DNA from 3 places in the Photorhabdus aballayi genome. Region 1 is predicted to be linked to each of the others. Evidence: predicted binding sites of a transcription regulator. Region 1 holds the regulator's gene; each other region holds the start of a gene.
The links. Region 1 encodes PurR, which represses purine synthesis genes. Its sites were predicted from a motif close to CANGCAAACGTTTGCNTG; they were not measured.
Positions count from the first base shown of each region.

Region 2: glyA (serine hydroxymethyltransferase) is a predicted target of PurR. The motif match lies at 3,651-3,668, and genes of this name have one in related genera.
Region 3: guaB (IMP dehydrogenase) is a predicted target of PurR. The motif match lies at 3,408-3,425, and genes of this name have one in related genera.

Region 1 covers NZ_JAPFCD010000001.1:135,307-141,441, reverse strand. Annotated here, with positions in the region: gene OO184_RS00435 (outer membrane lipoprotein) at 124-594, shown strand; gene slyA (transcriptional regulator SlyA) at 682-1,113, opposite strand; gene OO184_RS00425 (DUF1289 domain-containing protein) at 1,672-1,911, opposite strand; gene gloA (lactoylglutathione lyase) at 2,084-2,497, shown strand; gene rnt (ribonuclease T) at 2,497-3,153, shown strand; gene OO184_RS00410 (Grx4 family monothiol glutaredoxin) at 3,345-3,692, opposite strand; gene purR (HTH-type transcriptional repressor PurR) at 4,517-5,542, shown strand; gene punR (DNA-binding transcriptional activator PunR) at 5,549-6,135, opposite strand, start outside.
Region 2 covers NZ_JAPFCD010000032.1:18,465-24,599, forward strand. Annotated here, with positions in the region: gene treR (trehalose operon repressor TreR) at 1-534, opposite strand, end outside; gene OO184_RS15635 (3-phenylpropionate MFS transporter) at 830-1,975, opposite strand; gene glyA (serine hydroxymethyltransferase) at 2,290-3,543, opposite strand; partial or broken gene hmpA (NO-inducible flavohemoprotein) at 3,908-5,101, shown strand; gene OO184_RS15650 (PAAR domain-containing protein) at 5,312-5,578, opposite strand; gene OO184_RS15655 (Imm52 family immunity protein) at 5,626-6,135, opposite strand, start outside.
Region 3 covers NZ_JAPFCD010000018.1:68,725-74,859, reverse strand. Annotated here, with positions in the region: gene guaA (glutamine-hydrolyzing GMP synthase) at 227-1,804, opposite strand; gene guaB (IMP dehydrogenase) at 1,878-3,344, opposite strand; gene xseA (exodeoxyribonuclease VII large subunit) at 3,517-4,890, shown strand; gene OO184_RS11705 (TonB-dependent receptor domain-containing protein) at 4,927-6,135, opposite strand, start outside.

The DNA of each region.
Region 1 (6,135 bases):
GCTAATGTACTGGCATCGTATTTGAATAAACTTTTTATTACTTATTGCCAATGCCAGTTGTTAGCCTGATTGCTCAGTAAGCTATCAGATTTCCGCAATCAGGCATCGAAATTAGGAGTTATTATGTTTAAGCACTTTTTAGTTAGCGCGGTTGCCGTCGCTTCATTATCAGGTTGTGTCAACACCGATTCTCTTTCTGGTGATACCTATACTGCTGGACAAGCTAAGCAGGTCCAGACTGTCTCTTACGGTACAATTGTTTCTGTTCGTCCTATCAATATTCAGGCGGGTAGCGATGAGAATGTATTAGGCGCAATTGGCGGCGCAGTTTTAGGAGGCTTGGTCGGTAATACTATTGGCGGCGGCAGCGGCAACACATTAGCGACTGCCGCGGGCGCGATTGCCGGTGGCGTCGCAGGCCAAAATGTTCAGGGAGCTCTTAACACAACTAAAGGTGTAGAACTCGAAATTCGTCGTGACAGCGGTGAAAGCATCATTGTTGTCCAAAAACAAGGCAAAACTGTCTTCCACAAAGGCCAACGTGTAAGACTTGCAGGCCAAGGTAATAATATTACTGTTTCACCTCGCCAATAAGGAGACAGAGATAAGAAAACCGTGACTTCATTTCAGTAAGTCGCGGTCTTCTTTCATCCGGTTAGCATTTCATGGATATCGTAATTACTATCTACTCTGTAATTGGATAATATTTTGCTCTAACTTCTGTACTAAAGTGGAAAGAAAAGCAAGTTCCTCGCGTGAAATACCCTCCAGAATCTCATTTCTTGTGGATTCAATAACACCATCCAACTCCCTAATAACCGATGCAGAATCTTCAGTTAGCTTGATTCTCTTTGCACGACGATCATTGGCACAAGTATGCCGGGTGATAAGTTTTTTTTCCTCAAGTTGATCTAATGTCCTGACCAAAGATGGTTGCTCAATACCGATAGCTTTCGCCAACTGTATCTGAGATTGCTCCTGAGGTAACCGGCTAATATTGTATAACGTTACCCAATGAGTCTGAGTTAATTCTAACGGCTTTAAACGGTAGTCAATTAAAGCACGCCAAATACGAACTAACCGTGCCAGATCTGATCCCAATGTAGATTCCAATTGTCCCTCCTTAAATAACTAGCCTACTAAACATAACAGCCAAATTTTTCTAAATCAGGCTAACTAGCCTTAAAAAAGTATATATAACTTCTGTATAATCACAGTAAATTCTTAGCAACTAACTAATTCAGGTAACTATAACCAAGAATAACTAAACTTAATTTAAACTCAGAACAAAACAATTAACATACAATATTTTTACCACAAAAACTATCAGAACTATGAATACAAGCAGACAGAAACCAATAAATATCATTCAATACTTTATTCAAAGTACTATAAGAATAGCTGTCATCTAAATGCTAAGCTATCTATTTTTACATTAATGTTGTTTTTATTTTACATTTATCACACAATCGATCTTAAAACTACATTTAAAACATAAAGTTATAAAAACATTCAAATAAGCTCCCTTAGTCTTTTCGTTAAGTCAGAAATAAAAAAATAACAAACAAAATGCTTAAGATTATAGTAGAACATTTATAACTTCGCCAAAAATATAACCCTATATAAGTAAATCATTGAATTGTTAACCCTAATAACATCAAAAATCTCTAATTAAAATAGTGATGGCTGTTCAGGTGGTTCTCCATCTGTCTGATTTTGTGCTCTCAATGCACGTAAATATCTTTGCCGGCACAGTCGCAATACTTCACGTTTTTGCCCATCAGACATTTTCATCCAATTAAATCTTTCTTCCCGGCTGCGATAACACCCCAGACAAAAACCTCGCTCATTAGCCTGACAAATTCCTCGACACGGACTGGGAATAGCAAAAAACTCCAGTTGCTCAGCCATCACATCCCGTTTCCTATACAATTAACATACTATATTTAATTATAAACCTAGATGAGAATAAATTATAATTATGGGCAAATTGAACTGTAACCGTAAGACACGTTATAGTTAGTGGTTTTTGTGCGACCTATCGCACAAAAATATCGGTAAAACCATTAAATTAGAGGTAATTATGCGTTTACTCCATACCATGATCCGTGTTGGCGATCTGCAACGCTCCATTAATTTTTACACTGAAGTGTTAGGAATGCGTCTGCTACGCACCAGTGAAAACACCGAATATAAATACTCACTCGCCTTCGTTGGCTATGCTGATGAAAGCGAAGGAGCAGTCATCGAGTTAACCTATAATTGGGGAGTTGACCATTATGAAATGGGAAATGCCTTTGGTCACATTGCATTAGGTGTTGATGATGTCGCAGCCACTTGTGAATCTATTCGCAAAGCCGGAGGTAACATTACCCGTGGAGCAGGCCCTGTAAAAGGCGGAACAACCATTATTGCTTTCGTTGAAGATCCAGATGGTTACAAAATTGAACTTATTGAAAACAAAAATGCCAGCAACGCCCTAGGTAACTCGATCTGATGTCCGATAAAAAAGAGCCAAACGTCCTTAGCGGACGTTTTCGCGGTTATTACCCTGTTGTTATTGATGTTGAAACTGGCGGCTTTAATGCCAAAACAGATGCATTACTTGAAATTGCCGCCGTTACACTGGAGATGGATGGTGAAGGTTGGCTAACGCCTGGCGAATCGCTTCACTTCCATATTGAGCCATTTGCAGGAGCCAATCTTGAACCAGCAGCCCTGGCGTTCACCGGCATTGATCCATTAAATCCGCTACGTGGAGCAGTGAGTGAATATGCAGCTCTACACGCTATCTTTAAAATGGTTCGTAAAGGGATAAAAAATAATCACTGTAATCGGGCAATTATCGTTGCTCATAATGCTAGCTTCGATCATAGCTTTGTTATGGCTGCCGCGGAGCGCACCGGACTAAAGCGCAATCCGTTTCATCCGTTTGCAACTTTTGACACCGCTGCTTTAGGCGGCCTGGTATTAGGACAAACAATCTTAGCAAAAGCCTGCATCACCGCCGGCATCCCATTCGACAATCATCAGGCTCACAGTGCTTTATACGATACTGATCGTACCGCTGAATTATTCTGTGAAATGGTTAACCGTTGGAAACAACTTGGTGGTTGGCCATTAGCGACGGCAGCAGAAGAAAAAGCCGGATAAATAGCTGAGCGGCTAGATTAATATAATCAAATCTAAACTTAAGCAATAATACCCCCCATATATCAATATATGGGGAGATAGCATAATAATCTGTCTATACCCGTTATCTTTCAAGTTGCCTCTTTGTTGGCTGCGCTCCCTTGCCGTCGCGATGCATCTTGAAATCCATAGGGTGTTAAGTAATTAAAAAATTACTCTGTCGCGTCTTCGGCCTGAGAACGATATTTATCAGCAGTTTCTTTGATTAATGTTTGTAACTCACCACGCTGATACATTTCAATGATAATATCGCATCCACCTATCAACTCACCTTCCACCCAAAGCTGAGGAAAGGTTGGCCAATTAGCATATTTTGGCAATTCTGCACGAATATCTGGATTTTGCAAAATATCTACGTAAGCAAAACGTTCACCACATGCAGACAAAGCCTGAACAGCCTGAGCAGAAAATCCACAATTTGGCAATTTAGGAGAACCCTTCATATACAATAAAATTGGGTTTTCTTTAATTTGGCGTTCAATCTTATCAATAGTCGTCATTTTTATTTCCTTTAAACCAACACTATGTTGATAACCAACATCGTCACAATATTACGGAGAATACCATTTTCTCTCACTAAGATGTATCCTGATCTTTTCTTATCCTGGCGCAGATGACATCATTCTCACTGTTATTTATCGTAGAAGTTGTTAGGATAACCAGAAATTTACCGATACAACGGTGGAAGATTTTAGTGCTGGACTAGGCTTCGCGGGCTAGGAAAACAGATAGCAGTCCGGCTATCGTGAATACGTCAAGCAACTACCACTAGCAAATTTCTGGGCGTTAATTAACTGGGAATTTGTTACAGAAAATCTGGCTTAACAACCATCAGATTAATTCATTACTATTTGTTTTAATACTTAAACTGTTTTAACACTCAAAGGCAAAGGGCAGATAAACCACTGAGACTATCTGCCCAATTTCCTTTAACGTAAAGCCCAATTTTTAAATCATCTAATCAGTTCAAAACATCAGGCAAAGATCAAGCAAAGAGCGGCAAAAATGGCAATCATCACCAACGTGCTGACAGCAGTAAATAAACCAAGCTTCAAATCGGTATTCATAGAGCCTCCTCAGAATGAAAAGTTTATAACGACAAATACCAATCTATTGAGATGGTTAATTGCCCTTACACAAGGAAAAGCATAAATAGCGATTACCATACATTTTATAACACTGATTATTGCTTTCACTTTTGAGCCAGATCAGACAAAATCCAGGATTTATCGCTAACTTATTACCAGTGCCTGTGTAAAAGGGCTGGTAAGCGATTAACAAAACGTTTTAAATTTAGACCAAAAGGTCAGGAGTCTTTCACCTCATGGCAACGATCAAAGATGTGGCTAAGCACGCTGGCGTCTCAACCACTACCGTATCCCATGTTATTAATAAAACCCGCTTCGTCGCTGAAGATACTAAAGCTGCCGTTTGGGCTGCTATTAAGGCTCTGAATTATTCACCCAGTGCTGTAGCTCGCAGTCTGAAAGTTAACCACACAAAATCGATCGGATTACTGGCAACGTCCAGTGAAGCCCCCTATTTTGCTGAAGTCATTGAGGCCGTTGAAAACAGTTGTTATAGCAAAGGCTATACGCTGATTTTATGTAACTCACACAATAACATTGATAAACAGAAAGCTTATCTCGCCATGCTGGCGCAAAAACGTGTAGATGGACTGCTGATTATGTGTTCAGAATACCCGGAACAGTTGTTGGGAATGTTAGAAGATTATCGCAATATTCCAATGGTCGTCATGGATTGGGGACAAGTCAGAAGTGATTTCACCGATACGATTATTGATAACGCATTACACGGCGGTTATCTGGCTGGTCGTTATCTTATCGAGCGCGGTCATCGTGACATTGGCGCGATCCCCGGCCCTCTGGCACGAAATACCGGCGGCGGCCGCCATCAAGGATTCTTGAAGGCGTTAAAAGAAGCCAACATTCCGATTAGAGAAGAGTGGATTATTCAAGGGGATTTTGAGCCAGAATCGGGCTATAAAGCTATGCATCAAATCCTGAATCAAAAACAGCGTCCGACTGCGGTTTTCTGCGGCGGAGATGTTATGGCTATGGGGGCTATTTGTGCTGCCGATGAATTAGGATTACGCGTCCCACAGGATATTTCTATCATCGGCTATGACAATATACGCAACGCTCGTTATTTCTCTCCGGCATTGACCACCATTCATCAGCCAAAAGAACGACTGGGGCAAATGGCATTTTCTATGTTACTGGACAGAATAATCAACAAACGTGAAGATGCGCAAACTATTGAAGTACATCCTCGCCTGGTTGAACGACGCTCTGTCGTAGATGGCCCATTTATCGATTATCGTCGTTAATCCGCTCTATTCATCCTGAAGCCATTCAGCATTAAGTGTTTCACTATCGCCAAGATAGTCAAGCAGCCAACTTAATGCTGGAGAATGGCTGTTTTGTACCCATGCCAAACAACATGGACTGTCTGGTAAAGGCTGTTCCAATTCCAGCACGGCTAGTTTCTTCTGCCGAATAAGCGGCATTGCCCTATGCTTAGGCACCATTCCCACACATAACCCCTCATTCAAGCAAGACAGACCAGACTCCCAATCAGGAACCACTAGCCTGCGCTGATTATCCAGATTCCAAGTGTCACGCTTCGGTAAATTACGGGATGTATCTTCAAGGCACAAACTGGGATAAGGCCGCATTTGGTCATCAGATAGCGGACCCGGCGACTGAGTCAGCGCATGACCTGCGCTAACAACACATAGCCAGGGCATAAACCCCATATCTCGGAAACTATACCTTTCCCCGACTGGAGCTACCCGGGTTGCACCAATTGCAACATCAACTCGACTATCCACCAGCGCGTCCCATACACCATTAAACACCTCCTGATGAACAAAAAGCTCTATATCAGGAAAATGGTGATAGAAATTAAGAATAAGCTGAC
Region 2 (6,135 bases), on a different contig from region 1:
GATATTTCTGTGCCCCTGCCGATAGAATTCATTCATCAATAAACGGACAGCGCCAATATCGTCATAACATACAGAAGAAAAACCGGTATATTCACGGGCAAATACCACTATTTTGTCACGCCAAGGGCAGAGAAGCTCTTCTGGCAATCCGGTAAAACCGAACAAAATAATGCCATCTGCATGACGTAATGCCAACTGACGTAGATGTTCCTGTAATAGCAGTGGATCAAAATTACTTTCCATAATAATCGGATCGTAACCATGCTGGTAAAACAGAGGCAACATAGTACTTATCGATAAATTCTCTGAAAAAGATCCCAGACGCGACACAATTAAAGCAATAATTTTGTCACTTTTTACTCGCATCGCTCTTGCTGACTTAGATGGAATAAAATTATTTTGTTGAATAATCGCTTCAACTCTTTCACGTACTTGTGGACTTACGCTATTTTCATTGTTTAATACCCGCGAGACTGTTGATTTACCGACATTAGCCAAGCGAGCGATATCTTTTATTGTTAATTTATTCGACATGATATCTCATAAAAATATTATTGAGGTCTTTAGTTTCTTACAAAAATATTGTAAGAAACTAAGTGCCTGTCCCAATAGGCGTAATTATTGCAGGCCATTCTTATAAATGAACAGTGAACACGGACAGCACGGAAAAACCGGAGCGTACACGTAGTACGTGAGGATGACTCGCTCCGCTCGCCCTACGGGCCGCACTAACGTGCGTTCAATGTCTGAGCACTGCCCAAGTTCGCTCTTTATGGCAAAGAACGGCAAATAAAATAGCCTTATTGGGATAGGCAGTAAATTTATATTGTTAATAATTATAAGCTTTAACCTGTGGTCGCAAGAAGATAGCAGGAAAAGCAACCAAAGCCATCATCCAGAAAATGCCACTGTGCAGATAATCATACATAAATCCGGCAATTACCGTCATGACAGCGATACCGCCCCCCATCGCCAATGCGGAATAAGCCGCTTGCAAACGCACAATTTCTCCTTCCTTTCTCGAACCGATAAAACGCATCGCTGCCAAATGGCAGACAGTGAACGTACCACAATGCAAGATTTGAATGATGATCAACACCGGTAATGAGGTGAATGTTCCCATCAATCCCCAGCGAACAACACCACAGATACCAGAAAGCAGCAGAAGATTACGGGCGCTCCAGCGTCGAAATAATTTATTACTCAGAGTAAAAATAATCACTTCAGCCACTACGCCCAATGACCAGAGATAACCGATTACCGAGGCAGAATAACCCGCGTTTCCCCAGTAAATTGCGCTGAAACTGTAATATCCCGCGTGGGCGCCCTGCAATAAAGCCACACATAACAGGAATCGACGTACCGATTTTTCAGACAACAACTGTTTAAATGACACGACATCCACTTTAGCGGATTTGGCTTCACCAACCGGCATGATAGAGGGCCGAAGTAATGTCACCAATAACGTAGAGAAGACGCTAAACAATATCGTGATGAGGATGGCACGATGTCCCCAAACAGAGATTAATTCCCCAGTTAATGCTGAACTGATAATAAAGGCAATTGAACCCCAAACCCGTATTTTGCCGTAATCAAAAGGAAATTGCTTTTGCCATGTTCCCGCCAACGCATCACTCAATGGCATCATCGGCGAAAAAAATAGGTTGAAACCAATCATGACAAATAGGAGCCATGCCCAATGATTTCCTAATGTAAAACCAACAACGAAAATAAAGGTTATCAATGCTGATATACGCAGTGCAGAAATAAGTTTTGCGGGATCTTTAACTGTAGGCGCAATCAATAAACTGCCTAAAAAACGGGAAATTAAGCCTACACCTAATATAACCCCGATCATATCGTGCTCTATACCTTCACCCTGGAGCCAGGTTGCCCAGAAAGGTAAAAATATCCCGTAAGAAAAGAAATATGTGAAGTAATCTAACGCCAGCCAGCGCGTCGATTGAATAACCATTAGTCCCCCTGGTAAAAAATGCAAAAAACCCGCCCTTAACTAACTTAGTTAGCTCAAGAAATTAGATATTGAGAGTTATCTTGAAATGGATATTCCCCAAGGAATATCCACACATCACTCTTCAATTTCTCACTTAAGCAAACAATGTTAGCCGGAGCAGGTTTTATACCCGTCATCTTTCAAGTTGCCTCTTTGTTGGCTGCGCTCACTCACCCCGGTCACATAGTTCCCTATGCTCCCGGGAATTCGCTCCCTTGCCGTCGCGATGCATCTTGAAATCCATAGGGTATATAATGATTTATTGAAATTTTAATTTATGCGTAAACCGGATATTTTGCGCAAATAGTCAAAACTTTCTGCTTAATGGCTTCAATGGTCGCTTCATCATTGATGTTGTCCAATACATCACACATCCAGCCAGCCAATTCACGTGCTTCAGCTTGCTTAAAGCCACGACGGGTAATCGCAGGCGTACCGATACGCACACCAGAAGTCACAAATGGGCTCTTCGGATCATTAGGCACACTATTTTTGTTTACCGTGATATTTGCACGACCCAACGCAGCATCAGCATCTTTACCCGTGATGTTTTTATCAACCAAATCCAACAGGAACAGGTGATTTTCCGTACCACCAGATACCACTTTGTAACCACGTGCCAAAAACACTTCAACCATAGCTTTCGCGTTATCAGCCACCTGATGTTGATACGCTTTGAATTCTGGCTCCATTGCTTCTTTCAATGCCACCGCTTTACCTGCAATAACATGCATCAGCGGCCCACCCTGACAACCAGGGAACACAGAAGAATTCAGTTTCTTATACAGCTCTTCGTCGCCGCCTTTCGCCAGAATCAAACCACCACGTGGGCCGGCCAGTGTCTTATGGGTCGTGGTCGTAACGATGTGAGCATGAGGAACCGGGTTCGGGTACACGCCTGCGGCGATCAAACCAGCAACATGCGCCATATCAACGAACAGATAAGCACCAATGCTGTCTGCAATTTCACGCATTTTTGCCCAGTCAACCACACCGGAGTAAGCCGAGAAACCACCGATAATCATTTTTGGCTGGTGTTTTTGAGCTTGTGCCGCGATATCGTCATAATCGATTTTACCGCTCTCATCGATGCCATAAGGCACAACGTTATATAACTTACCAGAGAAGTTAACTGGAGAGCCGTGAGTCAAATGACCGCCATGCGCCAAATTCATCCCCAGAACCGTATCGCCCGGTTGCAATAAAGTCATATAAACTGCCGCATTCGCCTGAGAACCAGAGTGTGGCTGAACGTTGGCATAATCAGCGCCAAACAGCGCCTTCGCACGATCGATAGCTAATTGTTCAACAACATCTACATATTCACAGCCACCGTAGTAGCGTTTACCCGGATAACCTTCAGCATATTTGTTAGTAAGTTGAGAGCCTTGTGCCTGCATAACTCTTGGGCTGGTATAGTTTTCAGAAGCGATTAACTCAATATGTTCTTCCTGACGAACAACTTCCTGCTCCATCGCCTGCCATAGTTCGGGATCATAACTAGCAATATTCATTTCACGCTTTAACATTGGGTTCTCCTGACTCAGCTAACTTCTCTTCAAAAACACCCCAAGGGGCCGAATGGCACACAGTGTAAACCCTTTTCACCGAATGAGATAGTCTTGACAAAATATTTTACGCAAACGATTGCATATCTATTGCAAGCGAGGTATCGGCGCTAAATAGCATAATGAAAATTGCGCTGTATTTTTCCTCTTCGTCGGAATTTATGACCTAAAATAAACAATTACTTAGGGTAAATATCTTTTAGGCATGTTTTTCTCACCATAAAGACCGCCTTCTATATTTACAAAACCCCAAAAAGGGTATAAGTTGTATTTAAAATATATGTTATAACTTTCATTACCCACTTGAAAGAAATTCAGGAGCTTCACCATGCTGGATAGCCAAACTATTGCAACTGTCAAATCAACTATTCCCCTCCTTTCCGCCACTGGTCCAAAACTGACAGCACACTTCTATGAACGGATGTTTAAACATAACCCTGAGCTGAAAAATATTTTTAATATGAGCCATCAACTTAATGGCGATCAACGTGAAGCCTTGTTCAATGCGATCTGCGCCTATGCAGCCAATATTGATAACTTAGAGGTGCTACTACCGGCAGTGGAAAAAATCGCTCATAAACACGCTAGTCTGAATATTCAACCAAAGCATTATCAAATTGTCGGTACTCATCTGTTGGCAACATTGGATGAAATGTTCCAGCCGGGAAATGAAATTCTGGATGCCTGGGGAAAAGCTTATGGCGTACTCGCTGATGTTTTTATCAATCGCGAAGAGCAAATCTATCATAACGGCGAATCAACCGATGGCGGTTGGCGTGGTTTGCGCCCATTCCGTATCAACCGGAAAGAGCTAAAAAGCGATGTCATTTGCAGCTTTGAATTTGTCCCACAAGATGGCGGGAAAGTGATGGATTACAAACCTGGTCAGTATCTGAGCATTTATCTGGAAGATAATAGTTTTGCTAACCGAGAAATTCGCCAGTATTCATTGACGGCGGCGCCAAACGGTTCCAGCTACCAGATTGCAATTAAACGTGAGCCGCAAGGAACTGTTTCCAACCATATGCACGATAAGATGCAAGAAGGCGATACCGTCTGGCTAGCCGCCCCACGCGGTGATTTTTTCCTTGATATTAAACCAGAAACGCCGGTTACATTGATTTCTGCCGGCGTTGGCTTGACTCCCATGATGAGTATGTTGCATCACCTCCACCAGCAAAACCATAATAGCCAAATTAATTGGTTACATGCAGCGGAACATGGCGGCCATCACGCGTTTAGCAATGAAGTCACAACAATGGCGCAAGCAATGCCAAATTTTGCTAGCACAATTTGGTACCGTGAACCAAGGGATGAAGATCAACAAGGTATTCATTATCAACATAAAGGTTTTATGGATCTGACAGTTCTGAATGAAGCGTTGAAAACAGAAGAAATGCATTTCTATTTCTGTGGTCCAGTTCCCTTCATGCAATATGTAGCGAAACAGTTATTGGATATGGGAATTGATCAACAATTTATTCACTATGAATGTTTTGGTCCACATAAAGTGATTTAAATTTTCAGCTTAATATTAAAAATGTTATGCGGCGATAATAGCCAATATAGCGAACTAAACAAAAACTATATTTAATTTATAGGCTCTAATATTCATGTGTATTGAATGTATTTAATGTGGCTGAAAAAACCAATTCATTACTATTTTAGATGACTTTATGGAGTTTATTTATCATGGAGCCCGTCCTATTGGACGTCAGCTCCATTGATTTCAAAAGTCATGGGTAAGTTTACTCTGACTAGCAATTAATTTTGCTCCACAAGCTGTTTGCATTCCTTCAAGCGCAATAGGTTTTCCTTTATATTTTAAAGAGCCAGAACCCTGAATAATAGGAAATACACCTTTACATTGAGGACACTCGACCAAATCTTCTTGACCTGCTATAGGAACACCATTGTGAGTATATTCATCAATAGCGGTAATAACCTTACCGCCATGATCTGTTGTATCACCTAATAGAATAACCGCTTTTGACATGAAAGTTCTCCCTCGTTTTTCGATTGGTAAATAACATCATTTTCCCATTAAACTTCGGTAATTAATGGTAATAATCCCAGATTTACCAATTGAATTTCAACATCATTGGATTTATCAATATCATCCTGATTTCTTCCATCAAAAATTCCTTTTTTGGTGATAATTAGAGTGCCGATCTGTTCATTATTCTGGTACACAGGGAGCACATCTTCCGCCATAGGCAGATAGGATTTATCAATAATACGGGGCTGGTAAAGCATCCAACCAACACTGAGGCGATCAGGGAAAACTTGTTTGCCTTTTAAGGTATATTCATTCGACTCTACCTGAATATTCGATGAATTACGGCTCAAGGCCAAATAGCTAACCAAATTAATTAACCTCAATACATCAAGCTGATGACTGTCAATATTTAGATTCAATTGCAGCCAAACCCAGTTAGGACGAACACTTGGCATTTTGCTATAATCTATGCCACTAGATAATTCATCCTTTTCACCATCCCATATACCAGTAATAAGAGCCGGAAAATTTTTCTTGTAATCTTTTTCGAAACT
Region 3 (6,135 bases), on a different contig from region 1:
AACCAGCTCCATAATAGTTTTTTTCTCTATTTAACACATTCAGCTTTGTTAATGGGCCGCTATGGCACACATTCTCATGAGTTAAAACCTCTTCAATCCAATCTCAATTATATTCAACAAATGAATATAGTTCAGTACATACCATAGATAAAAACACCAAAAAACGTTTTAGTTTTATTGGTGTTTTTAATTTAGGCTTCAACCGATGTCTATAGACTTTGAGAACTTATTCCCACTCAATAGTCGCAGGTGGTTTACCGCTGACATCATAGACAACTCTCGATATCCCACTGACTTCATTGATGATCCGGTTAGAAACCCGGCCCAGGAAATCGTATGGTAAATGCGCCCAATGCGCGGTCATAAAATCAATCGTTTCTACTGCCCGTAGCGAAACAACCCAATCATATTTACGGCCATCCCCCATCACACCCACGGAGCGAACTGGCAAGAATACTGTAAACGCCTGGCTAACTTTATTGTACAAATCAGCTTTGTGCAGCTCTTCGATAAAAATAGCATCGGCACAACGCAGCAAGTCGCAGTACTCTTTCTTCACTTCACCCAACACGCGAACGCCCAAACCGGGGCCGGGGAATGGATGGCGATTCAACATGTCATAAGGCAATCCCAATTCCAAACCAATTTTACGTACTTCATCTTTAAACAGCTCTTTCAAAGGTTCCACCAGACCCAATTTCATCTCTTCCGGCAAACCACCTACGTTATGATGAGATTTGATAACGTGTGCCTTACCTGTCGCAGATGCCGCTGATTCGATGACGTCTGGATAAATAGTACCTTGTGCCAGCCATTTAACCTGAGTCTGTTTACTTGCCTCTTCATCAAAGACTTCAATAAACACACGGCCAATTGTTTTGCGTTTCTCTTCCGGATCATTGATGCCAGCCAGTGCAGCAAGGAAGCGATCCTCTGCCGGAACATGAACAATGTTCAGCCCAAATTTGCCGGCAAACATTTCCATCACCTGATTAGCTTCATTCAAACGCAACAAACCATTATCAACAAATACACAAGTCAGGCGGTTACCAATTGCGCGATGCAGTAACAATGCGGTAACAGAGGAATCAACACCACCGGACAGCCCCAAAATAACGTGATCCTCACCAATCTGTTCACGCAGGCGTACAACGGTATCTTCGATAATAGAAGCAGGTGTCCACAGCGCTTCGCATTGGCATATATCCAGGACAAAACGCTCCAATATACGCTGCCCTTGATGGGTATGGGTGACTTCCGGGTGGAATTGCACGCCGTAAAAACGTTTTTCTTCATTTGCTATGATGGCGAATGGACAGGTATCAGTGCTGGCGATAGTGATAAAATCCTCAGGAATTGCAGTAACTTTATCACCATGACTCATCCATACATCCAATAATGGTTTACCTTGCTCATTTAATGAATCCTGGATTCCACGGAATAATGCACTTTCCGTTTTAATCTCAACCTGAGCATAACCAAATTCACGCTGAGTAGAATCTTCTACCTTACCACCAAACTGCACTGACATCGTTTGCATGCCATAGCAAACCCCCAGAACTGGAACGCCAGCGTTAAAAACATATTCAGGTGCACGTGGACTTCCTTGGGCGGTGGTACTTTCCGGGCCACCGGAAAGAATAATGCCGCTTGGGTTGAATTCGCGGATTTGCTCTTCTGTGACATCACATGCCCAAAGTTCACAATAAACCCCGATTTCACGGATACGGCGAGCAATCAATTGAGTATATTGCGAACCAAAATCAAGGATAAGAATGCGGTGCTGATGGATATTAGTTGTCATGTGCGGTGAATTCCAAAAAAACAAGTAACAAATAGAGATAAGTGGCCCTTATATGGGCCACAATAAATATGGATTACAAACCTAACCGGTAGTTTGGAGACTCTTTGATAATGGTGACATCATGAACGTGGCTTTCCTGAATACCTGCACCACTGATGCGAACAAATTCTGCTTTGGTTCTCAATTCATCAATAGTTGCGCAGCCGGTCAGCCCCATACAGGAACGCAAGCCTCCCATTTGCTGATGGACAATGTTTTTCAGCAAACCTTTATAAGCAACACGGCCTTCAATACCTTCCGGTACCAATTTGTCTGCGGCATTATCAGTTTGGAAATATCGATCAGAAGAGCCTTTAGACATCGCTCCCAATGATCCCATGCCACGATAAGATTTAAATGAACGTCCTTGGTATAGCTCAATTTCTCCCGGTGACTCTTCTGTCCCTGCCAACATTGAACCCACCATAACACACGACGCTCCCGCGGCGATGGCTTTGGCAATATCGCCAGAGAAACGAATGCCGCCATCGGCAATAACTGGAATACCAGTGCCTTCCAATGCTTCAACCGCATCAGAGATAGCGGTAATTTGCGGCACCCCTACACCGGTAACAATACGGGTAGTACAGATAGAACCGGGACCAATACCGACTTTAACCGCATTGACGCCAGCCGCTACCAGCGCTTTTGCGCCTTCCCCGGTCGCCACGTTACCACCAATAATTTGTAGGTCTGGGTACTTAGCGCGAGTTTCACGGATACGTTGCAGTACCCCTTCAGAATGACCATGCGAGGAATCAATAAGCAGAACATCAACACCAGCGGCAACCAATGCATCAATACGCGCTTCATTGCCAGCACCCGCTCCAACCGCAGCACCAACACGTAAACGACCACGTTCATCCTTACAGGCGTTCGGTTTACGTTCCGCTTTCTGGAAATCTTTAACCGTGATCATGCCAAGTAAATGAAAGTTCTCATTAACTACCAGCGCTTTCTCAACACGTTTTTCATGCATTTTCTGCAACACAACTTCACGGGCTTCACCTTCTTTTACTGTCACCAGACGCTCTTTAGGCGTCATTACCGCAGTAACAGGCTGATCCAAATCGGTAACGAAACGTACATCACGGCCAGTAATAATACCAACCAACTCATTTCCTTCAGTGACGACCGGATAACCCGCAAAACCATTACGCTCGGTCAATTCTTGAACTTCACGCAGCGTTGTTTCCGGCGCCACAGTGACCGGATCTGTCACAACACCGCTCTCATGTTTTTTGACTCGGCTAACTTCTTCTGCCTGACGCTCAATAGACATATTTTTATGGATGAAACCCATTCCACCTTCCTGAGCCAATGCGATAGCCAAACCGGATTCAGTAACGGTATCCATAGCGGCAGACAACATAGGCACTTTTAGAAGAATGGTGGAAGTCAGTTGAGTAGACAGGTCAGCAGTGTTAGGCAAAACAGTAGAGTGAGCAGGAACTAACAGAACATCATCGAAGGTTAAAGCTTCTTTTTTAATTCGTAACATAAGCAATATCTCACCAATCTGCTGAAAATTTAAGGAATAAAATATTGCCGCGGCATTATACAGAACGTAATCGGTTGCCTCCAGCATTTTATCAAAAAATTTCTTGCTTACTTCATGATGCAGGTTAGTATCAGCACATTAAGTTATTGTTTTGAAATTTGATCTTACTCACATGTCACTATCTTTTAACACTGGAATTTTTTCTGTTAGTCGCCTGAATCAGACGGTTCGGCAACTGCTCGAAATGGAAATGGGTAGAATTTGGCTAAGCGCTGAAATATCCAACTTTTCTCAACCCTCCTCCGGGCACTGGTACTTCACGCTAAAAGATGAGCGTGCCCAAGTGCGGGCAGCAATGTTTCGCAGTAGCAATCAGCGGGTGACATTCAGGCCACAAAATGGTCAGCAGATTTTGGTCCGTGCGGCAATCACGCTTTACGAGCCAAGAGGGGACTATCAGCTTATTGTTGAAAGTATGCAACCCGCCGGTGATGGTTTGTTACAGCAACAGTTTGAATTATTGAAACAAAAACTCAGTGCAGAAGGGTTATTTGACCAAAGCCATAAAAAACCGTTGCCATCCCCTGCTCAACAGCTTGGTGTAATTACTTCAGCCAGCGGCGCAGCCCTGCATGATGTTTTGAACATTTTAAAGCGCCGTGATCCATCATTACCCATCATCATTTATCCGACAGCGGTTCAGGGAACAGAAGCGCCGTTACAGATTATCCGAGCTATTGAATTAGCTAATGAACGGCGGGAGTGCGATGTATTGATTGTCGGACGCGGAGGCGGCTCTTTAGAAGACTTATGGAGTTTCAACGACGAACAAGTCGCCAGAGCGATTTTTCACAGTAATATTCCGATAGTCAGTGCGGTCGGTCATGAAACGGATGTCACTATCGCTGACTTTGTCGCAGATTTACGCGCCCCGACACCATCAGCGGCGGCTGAGTTAGTCAGCCGTAATCAGCTCGAATTGTTACGCCACATTCAGTCGCAACAACAGCGGTTGGAAATGGCAATGGATTACTTCTTTGCCAAAAAACAACGTATTTTCAGTCTGTTATCTCATCGTTTACAGCAACAACATCCTCATTTACGACTAGCGCGTCAGCAAAACTTACTGGTCAGTTTACGCCAACGACTCACTGACAGTTTACAACGGCACTTAAAGCAAAGCAGCCTGGCTTATGAGAAATTACAGCAACGGCTCTGGTACGCAGAACCTAGCCCGCAGATCCACCAATATAGCCAACAGATTCAGCAACAAGATTTTCGGTTAAGACAAGCGATCGAAAGGCAAATCAGCCGTTCCAGAGAAAAATTTGCTATTTCCTGTTCACGGATGGAAGCTGTTAGCCCTCTGGCGACACTGGCCCGTGGTTATAACATCAGTCAAACCTCGGATGGAAAATTACTGAAACAAACTAAACAGGTACATGTTGGTGATGTCCTGAATACCCGTTTACAAGATGGCTGGATTGAGAGTGAAGTATTGAAAATCAAGAAAGAACGGAAAAAACGATCTGCAAATCTGAAATAGTGGCCTTCCTTTGCCACTTATTTTTCCTATAAATAATCAGAAACGAATTTCTGCGCCGGCAATATAGGTCCGGCCCCGAGCGGTTTGCATAGCCGAAGTTTGCTCAGTCATTAATGGAGAAGAATTTGCACGATTAAGCGCTTCAGAATAATTTTTATTTGCCAAGTTCTGTATTGAAAATTTCAACAACACATTGTGATTTATCTGATAATCGCTATAAAGATCGACTATCGTTGGGATTTTAGGTTCTTCTTGCTGTACAACCCTCCCCTCGTCATCAAAATTATATTGATCCGGGTCCAGCCGATGAGAATTACCGGTATATTTAACAATCGCACCAATACGGAGTTTCTCATCAAATAAACGAATACCCGTATCCAACGTCATAAAGCTATCAGGTAATTGTGACAACGGCTCTGCACCAAAATGCGCTGTAGCAGCAGAGGTTGGCTGACGAGTTTTTTGCCAACTATAAGCCAATTTGCTATAAAACATACTCGCATCATAATCAGCAGCAACTTCATATCCGTGTATTTTTACCGGAGTCAAGCTATTGTGATAGATATACATTTTGATGTTAGGATCGACTTCATTGTAATCTGTCGAACTATCGTTTCTACATGTTTTTCTATTGCCACATATAAGCCAGATATCACTGAGAATATAATTTTTTACTTTAGTATGATACCAAGCAGCTTTCAGACGGAAAATATCCCCCTTTACAATTAAATCTGGGCGGAAACTGTTAAAGCCAATTTGATAAGTGTCTGATGTCTCTCCTTTCAGAAATGGATTCATGGAGCCACCACCTTCATTACTATAGAAAGTCTCCTGAATATTTGGTGCTCTCATTGAACGGGCATAACTAACGAATGGTTGGAACTCAGGAATAATTTCTGCTGATAGTAAAACCCCTGGGTTAAACCCACGTTCTTTTAAATCTAATTCGGTTGCTCCTTGGGGAAAACAAGGAATCCGTAGATCACAAGCCGGTTTATAGCCTTTGACACTGTAATCCATATAATTAAACGTAATATCTGCCTGATAAATTCCACGATTTATTTTCAACCCACCATAAATACTGGCAATATCTTGTTTGCCACTTGGCGCGAAAACATTATTTTCTTTTACTTCGCCATCTGTCTTTTTATATTTTTCCTTTTCTTTTTCGTCTTTACCTTGACCAGAATAAACACTACTCGTTGTCCTACTATATTCGGTTTCCATCAACTTACTGCCAAATGT